Regions from separate parts of the Paenibacillus sp. FSL E2-0190 genome, predicted to be linked through region 2. Evidence: a T-box and tRNA genes for the amino acid it is inferred to sense, from the RefSeq annotation. Region 2 holds a T-box; the other holds one or more tRNA genes.
The links. The T-box of region 2 lies ahead of metG (methionine--tRNA ligase). A T-box ahead of a tRNA ligase gene usually reads a tRNA of that ligase, here a tRNA-Met.
Positions count from the first base shown of each region.

Region 1: it has a tRNA-Met gene. The T-box ahead of metG (methionine--tRNA ligase) is inferred to sense a tRNA for this amino acid. The anticodon was not compared.

Region 1 covers NZ_CP150306.1:5,286,649-5,290,073, reverse strand. Annotated here, with positions in the region: gene NST25_RS23325 (extracellular solute-binding protein) at 1-1,210, shown strand, start outside; gene NST25_RS23320 (hypothetical protein) at 1,323-1,487, shown strand; tRNA gene NST25_RS23315 (tRNA-Met) at 1,570-1,646, shown strand; tRNA gene NST25_RS23310 (tRNA-Ile) at 1,691-1,764, shown strand; gene NST25_RS23305 (sialidase family protein) at 2,204-3,421, opposite strand.
Region 2 covers NZ_CP150306.1:4,982,359-4,985,783, reverse strand. Annotated here, with positions in the region: gene NST25_RS22100 (copper amine oxidase N-terminal domain-containing protein) at 1-612, shown strand, start outside; gene NST25_RS22095 (transcriptional repressor) at 832-1,293, shown strand; gene yidD (membrane protein insertion efficiency factor YidD) at 1,296-1,559, shown strand; T-box leader at 1,600-1,860, shown strand; gene metG (methionine--tRNA ligase) at 1,908-3,425, shown strand, end outside.

The sequences.
Region 1 (3,425 bases), 300 kb from region 2:
TGACAGCACCTATCCAGAGGTTAACCCAGATAATCTGGAGAATATCCGAGCAATTATGGGCGGTGCAGAGCCAGTTGATGTAATCGTCGGTGATAGTACATTGGTGAAGAGTTTGGTGGAACATAATCTGGTGCAACCGCTGGAGCCGCTTATCGCACGAGATCAATATGATTTAAGCAATATGGCGCCTACGATGCTAAGTGGAGTTCGTGAGCTGGGTGGAGGAAGTCTTTACGCGTTAGCGCCGACTTTTATGTCGAGTGCGTTATATTTTAACAAAGGTATTTTTGATGCTGCTGGTGTAGGTTATCCGACAGATGGAATGACTTGGGATGAAGTGTTCGCGCTGGCCGAAAAGGTGACCAAGAAATCGACAAATAAAGATAAGCGTATATATGGCTTTTCGATGAACCGTTATATGAGCGATCCTTTCTGGGATATGCAGACCTATGTCTCACCGCTGGAGCTTGCTATGTATGACAACAAGGGACATAAGATGGAGGTAAACCAAACACAGTGGAGTCAAGCTTGGACGACCTACAGCCAATTGGTGAAAAAGCAAATTACACCTGGGTTAAACGGTATGGATTTTATAGAAACAGAACGGAGTACCTATAGTCCTGTCCAAGGGGATCTCTTCCTTACCGGAAAAGCTGCAATGGTAATTGGAGAATACGATTATCTTAATGAGCTTGCAGGTGTGAGCCGCAATGCAGCAAAAATTAAAAATTATAATCCTGTCGATTGGGGTTTCGTTACCGTACCTACTTTTAAGGAGAAACCAGGAGTGGCTGTAGGTACTTGGGTAGGTAATATGATGGCTATCAACACTATGGCTGCTAATAAGGAAGATGCGTGGGATTTGATCAAATTCGTCAACAGTAATGAAGTAGCTAAAATTAAAGCCCATACCCGCGGGGAACTAACTTCCCGTAAGGATTACATTACCACGAAAGTACCTTCAGTAAATCTGGAGTCCTTCTATACGCTCAAACCATTACCAGCCAATGATCCTTTGATGAACGTCCTACAAACACAGAAGCCTGGAATTAGCCGTGTTAATGATGTTGGGCGCCAACTGTTCACAGAAGTTTATCAGGGCAAGAGAACGGTCGAGAGTGCACTTAAAGCTTGGGAGAAGCAAGGGAATACGATGCTGGGTACGCTCGAAAAAGATCCCACATATTATTTTGACTCCATAGGGGATTGAGTTTTGGAATATGTAGCAGCCACCGGATTTCCGGTGGCTTATTTTGTGGAACTTGGGCATGATAAGTTCAGAGCAGCGTAAGATTAATTTGCGAAAAGGAGAAGAGGGCATCATGAATTGGATATACTTCGCGAAACTGTTCAGAACGAGATTTCAAGCAGGCTGTTTGGCAAAAAGACTGGAGCAAGATGGCTGGATTTATGGCTATCATGACCCAAGTTTTGTGGAGATTTATCGATCCCGCAAAGGAAGATATGGGGTTAGATTTTTGCCTTGAGAACTTTTACAAATTCATCCTTGACGTAGACCCATTTTGTACTGTATATTATTTATTGTCGCTGTTTGAATATTATTTCTGACGCGGGGTGGAGCAGCCCGGTAGCTCGTCGGGCTCATAACCCGAAGGTCGCAGGTTCAAATCCTGCCCCCGCAACCAATTTTATTACAACAGCAATTGTACATTCGGATATTTTTAGATCCGGGCCCTTAGCTCAGTTGGTTAGAGCGGTCGGCTCATAACCGATTGGTCGGGGGTTCGAGTCCCTCAGGGCCCACTTATCAAAAACCCTTACTTTGTAAGGGTTTTTTGCTGTCTGTAGGTTCCCTTGTAAGTAGAAGTGGATGAGTTGGAAAAGCGACAAAATAGAAAATGATCACATTTTGGTCACGGCGTTATTAGATCCTCTGGTTTTATCACAGATCATCTGGAAAACGGTAAAAAGTATGTATTCTGTGGAATTGCCCTACTCTTGTAGAGGAAAGGGGACAGTCATGACATATAGACTATTAAGTAGCAAGCACCATACGCCGTAGATTTTGATTGAATTAAAAGCATGTCCAATACGCTGAAATTGATAATTTCTTTGAACAGGTTAATGCTGAATTTTGATAAGAAGCAATAAAGGATGCCGCATGTTCGCTCGGCATCCTTTATTGAAGATGGAATACTAACTTAACAGCCTTTTAATTTATCATCAGAAGTTGATTAATAGCTTATTGATTATCCCCAAACCAGATGTTCTCAGTACCGGTCCGCGTGTCTGTCCATACGCTCACTAGACGGCCTGTTTGGGGGACGATGGCATTACCGATGTAGTCCCCAATTAGGGGGATGCCGGTGACGTCAAAGGAAGTTGTTGTTATCCGGGTGTTTGTATACGTCATACCGCCATCTCTAGATGTTGCTAGATAAACATCAAGGTTGAGGGGGTTGACTCGATTAGTGTAATAGGTAACGAATATTGCACCATCCGCAGGGGATACGGTGATGGCTGGGAAAAAGTTTTGGGAGCCCACCGGACTACCTGTAATGGATATTGGTGCCCCCCAATCCACACCAAAATTGGTGGAAGTGGCAAGAAAAATATCGGAATAACCTTCTCGAAAATCTTGCCATACAGCATAGACATTCCCTCGCGTCGTCGGTGCATTAGAAATATCTGCTGCGAGGGAAGGGTATGTCAGACATCTAAATGTATATCCCGGCAATGGATCTGGTGGGACTACAACGCTGGCGACCATGGTTTCAGGAGTAAAAATGACCCCACCGTCTGAGGATGTGCGAATTTTAAGATCAGTATTACCGGGAGGCTGATTGATCCATCCCACGATAACAATCCCATTTAATGTAATTGCTATACCGGGGAATTCTTCGAATTCTTCGACCGAAGACAGCAGGGAGGGACTGGAATAGGTACTACCGTTATCTAGGGAACGATTGAAGAATATCGTATTTCCCGGTATGAATTGTGTGTTGTAATCATGCGTATAACCAGTATATACATTTCCAAAAAAGGGACTTGATCCAGCTTTGTCGGTGACAACGACCACCTGATCATCATTTACAAACTGCCCAAACCCTTGATTCACGATGACTGGAGGTCCGAATGAAGAGGCATTGTCGGCAGATGTATAGGAAACGATCGACCCGCTGAGACCGTCTGAATCGAAGGCGTGGGCTAATACTACGAAAGTGGTCGGGAAAATATAATCAATATGTGGTGCTTCGATGCCTGCAAATCCTGTCGGTAACGGCAATAACGTTGTTGTCCAAGTGGCACCTGCGTCAATAGATTTGTATAAACCTATATTAGGAGGGCCTAATCGAAGATCTACAGCTACGGCAACCATAACTGAAGGATTAAGCCAATTTACCGCGATGGTGGGCTCAAACTGAACGCTTGCGCTCGGCGAAATTTGAATATTAGCCATGCTA
Region 2 (3,425 bases):
GAAAGTGTCTCAATTCTGACCGATCTAAACCAAATTGCTATGAAACCAAGTGAAATTGTTTCACTTCAAGCGGACTTATTTAGTGATTATCCAATCGATTATAATGTCATGTTGATTGATGCGAATAAAGATCCACTGACTACACTTCCAACACTTCCAGTTCTGGATCGAGACGGAGTGCATAATCGGGGAACTTACGAAGATTCTACTCGTATTATCACGGTTACCGATGAGGTAGGAAAAACTCCTGCAAAACTTCTGCTAGGCGATAATTCCAGTGATAAGAACCTGGCTGGCGTAGACCCCATGGCAGGTACGGAAGCATCCAATGCCGGTAATTTCGGGGTATTATACAAGATCAGATTCGAAAATGTTGCACCAAACTCATTGATTACGTTTAATCCACGTGGCGGTAACTATATGGGGCCGGTTATGGTTAATAACCAAATCGTGCATATGCCAAGCGTGGGAAGTCTCTCGAACGCTGACATGAACAGTGTGGTTTATCGTAGTGGTGAGTATGGAGGTTCTGTGGAGATTTTGTTCACAGCAGCTTCAGGCAGTAACTTGCCGGTCAATTTCCTCATCACTCCACTTCCAGCAAAGAAATAACAAATAGGAATATCCCTATAAGCTCTATTGGGGAATTATCTACAATAAAGGCCCGGCTGAATATTCCGTAAAGGAATACGCAGCCGGGCTTTTGTTTAAATATAATAATTCAGAGGTTGCGTAGGGGCGCTTCATGGTGCTTCATTGACGGGGCATTTATTTTGGGGCATTATTAAGAGAGTGAAATATAAATGAACTGATCTTATGGGAGATGAGCGTATGCTGTCGACAGAACAAATATTAGAAGTCATGTCGGGGCAAGGACTGCGAATCACCGACCAACGCAAAACGCTTGCCCAGTTATTCGGCGAGAATAAGGGATATTTGTCAGCGAAGGATGTATATGAGCATATGGGCCGTAAGTATAGCGGACTTAGCTTTGATACGGTGTACCGCAATCTTCGTGTAATGGAAGAGCTTGGTGTGCTTGAACAGATTGTCTTTGAAGACGGAGTGAAGTTCAAGGGAAGCTGCAATCATCAGGATCATCACCATCATATGATCTGCCTTCAATGCCAAAAGACCTACCCGATTAATTTCTGCCCGATGAATTTAACGGATACACCCGATCAATTCCGGGTAGTCAAGCATAAATTTGAGGTGTTCGGTTATTGCAAAGAATGTGAAGAGAACCGGGAAGAAGAATTAGTTGCAGCATCAGATAAACAAAAGGGACTTTAGAAATGGTGACCCTACGCAGAACGATTCAGGCGCCTATTCGGGTGTATCGCAGGTACATTTCCCCTATTAAACCTGCAACCTGCCGCTTCTATCCAACCTGCTCTGCCTATGCCCTGGAAGCCATTGAAGTCCATGGTCCATTGAAAGGCTCATGGCTTGCAGCTAAGCGGATTGCCAGATGTCATCCCTTTCATCCTGGAGGACTTGATCCTGTGCCGCCTCTTCAAGATGAATCTGCTGAGAAGGATTCTGCCCCTGCGACTTGACATGGGGCCTTACCATTGGGTATATTCACAAGTAATAGTATGAATTCCGAAGAACGGATAAGTAAATCGTTACGTCCATTACAGAGAGCCGGAATATGCTGAAATCCGGTATGGAGCGTTAGATTGAATATGGTCCGGGAGGAACTGTGTTCGAGCGGGAACTGCAATTGTGGTTCACGTAAGATAACAGCGTGATCCAGCGTTAATGGACAGTTCCCGCGAGGGAACTGGCGAAGCCTGCGCTCTGTGAAGAGACAGGAAATTTGGGTGGTATCGCGTGAGTTATACTCTCGCCCCATTATGGGGGCGGGAGTTTTTTGTTTTTTAATAAGAAAGGATGATTACTGAATGAGTGAGAAAAAAACGTTTTACCTAACGACACCAATTTATTATCCAAGTGACAAGCTACATATCGGACATGCTTATTCAACCGTGGCAGGAGACGCAATGGCCCGTTACAAACGTCTGCGCGGCTACGAAGTGCGTTATCTAACCGGTACAGACGAACATGGACAAAAGATCGAGCGGAAGGCAGAGGAAGCAGGAAAGACCCCTCAGCAGTTCGTAGACGACATTGTTGTTGGTATTAAGGAGCTATGGCGTAAGCTGGACATTTCGAACGATGACTTCATCCGTACTACGGAAGAGCGTCATAAAAAAGTGGTACAGGATATTTTTGATCGGTTGCTGCAGCAAGGAGACATCTATAAAGGTGAATATGAAGGCTGGTATAGTATCCCAGATGAAACCTTTTACACAGAAACGCAATTAGTTGATATAGTGCGTGATGACAACGGTGTGATTACTGGTGCAAAAAGCCCAGATAGCGGCCACCCGGTTGAGCTGGTGAAGGAAGCAAGTTATTTCTTCCGGATGAGTAAATATGCGGATCGTTTGCTGCAATTTTACGAGGAGAATCCAGAGTTTATTTTGCCGGAATCCCGTAAGAACGAAATGATTAACAATTTCATCAAACCCGGACTGGAAGACCTTGCAGTTTCCCGTACAACCTTTGATTGGGGCGTAAAAGTTAAGGGCGACGAGAAGCATGTCGTGTACGTGTGGATTGATGCTTTGACTAACTATATTACTGCTCTGGGTTATGGTTCCGAGGATCGCACCTTGTATGACAAGTTCTGGCCTGCGGATGTACACATCGTTGGTAAAGAAATCGTTCGTTTCCATACCATTTACTGGCCGATCATTCTGATGGCGCTTGGTGAACCCCTTCCGAAAAAGGTATTTGCCCATGGCTGGTTGCTCATGAAAGATGGAAAAATGTCGAAATCTAAAGGTAACGTAGTTGATCCTGTGACACTGATTGATCGTTATGGCTTGGATGCATTACGTTATTACCTGCTGCGCGAAGTACCGTTTGGTTCGGATGGCACGTTCACACCGGAAAGCTTTGTAGACCGGGTTAACTATGACCTTGCCAACGACCTTGGTAACCTGTTGAACCGTACAGGGGCTATGGTTGAAAAGTATTTTGCAGGCGAGATTCCGGCATATGAAGGAAATGTAACAGCATTTGATGGTGAGCTTCAAGCTGCGGCTGAGAATACTTATGCCAAAGTAGAAGAAGCTATGGAAAAAATGGAGTTCTCCGTGGCGTTGACAGCTATCGGAATATTCATTAGCCGCACCAACAAATATATCGATGAGACACAACCTTGGGTGCTTGCCAAAGATGAAAATAGAACCGCCGAGCTGGCTTCTGTGATGAGACATCTGGTGGAAGGTCTGCGTACCGCTTCAATCCTGCTGCAGCCGTTCTTGACACAAACACCAGCGAAGATCTGGGAACAGCTGGGTATTGAGCCTGGTGAGTTAACGACTTGGGATAGCGGTAAGACCTTTGGCCTG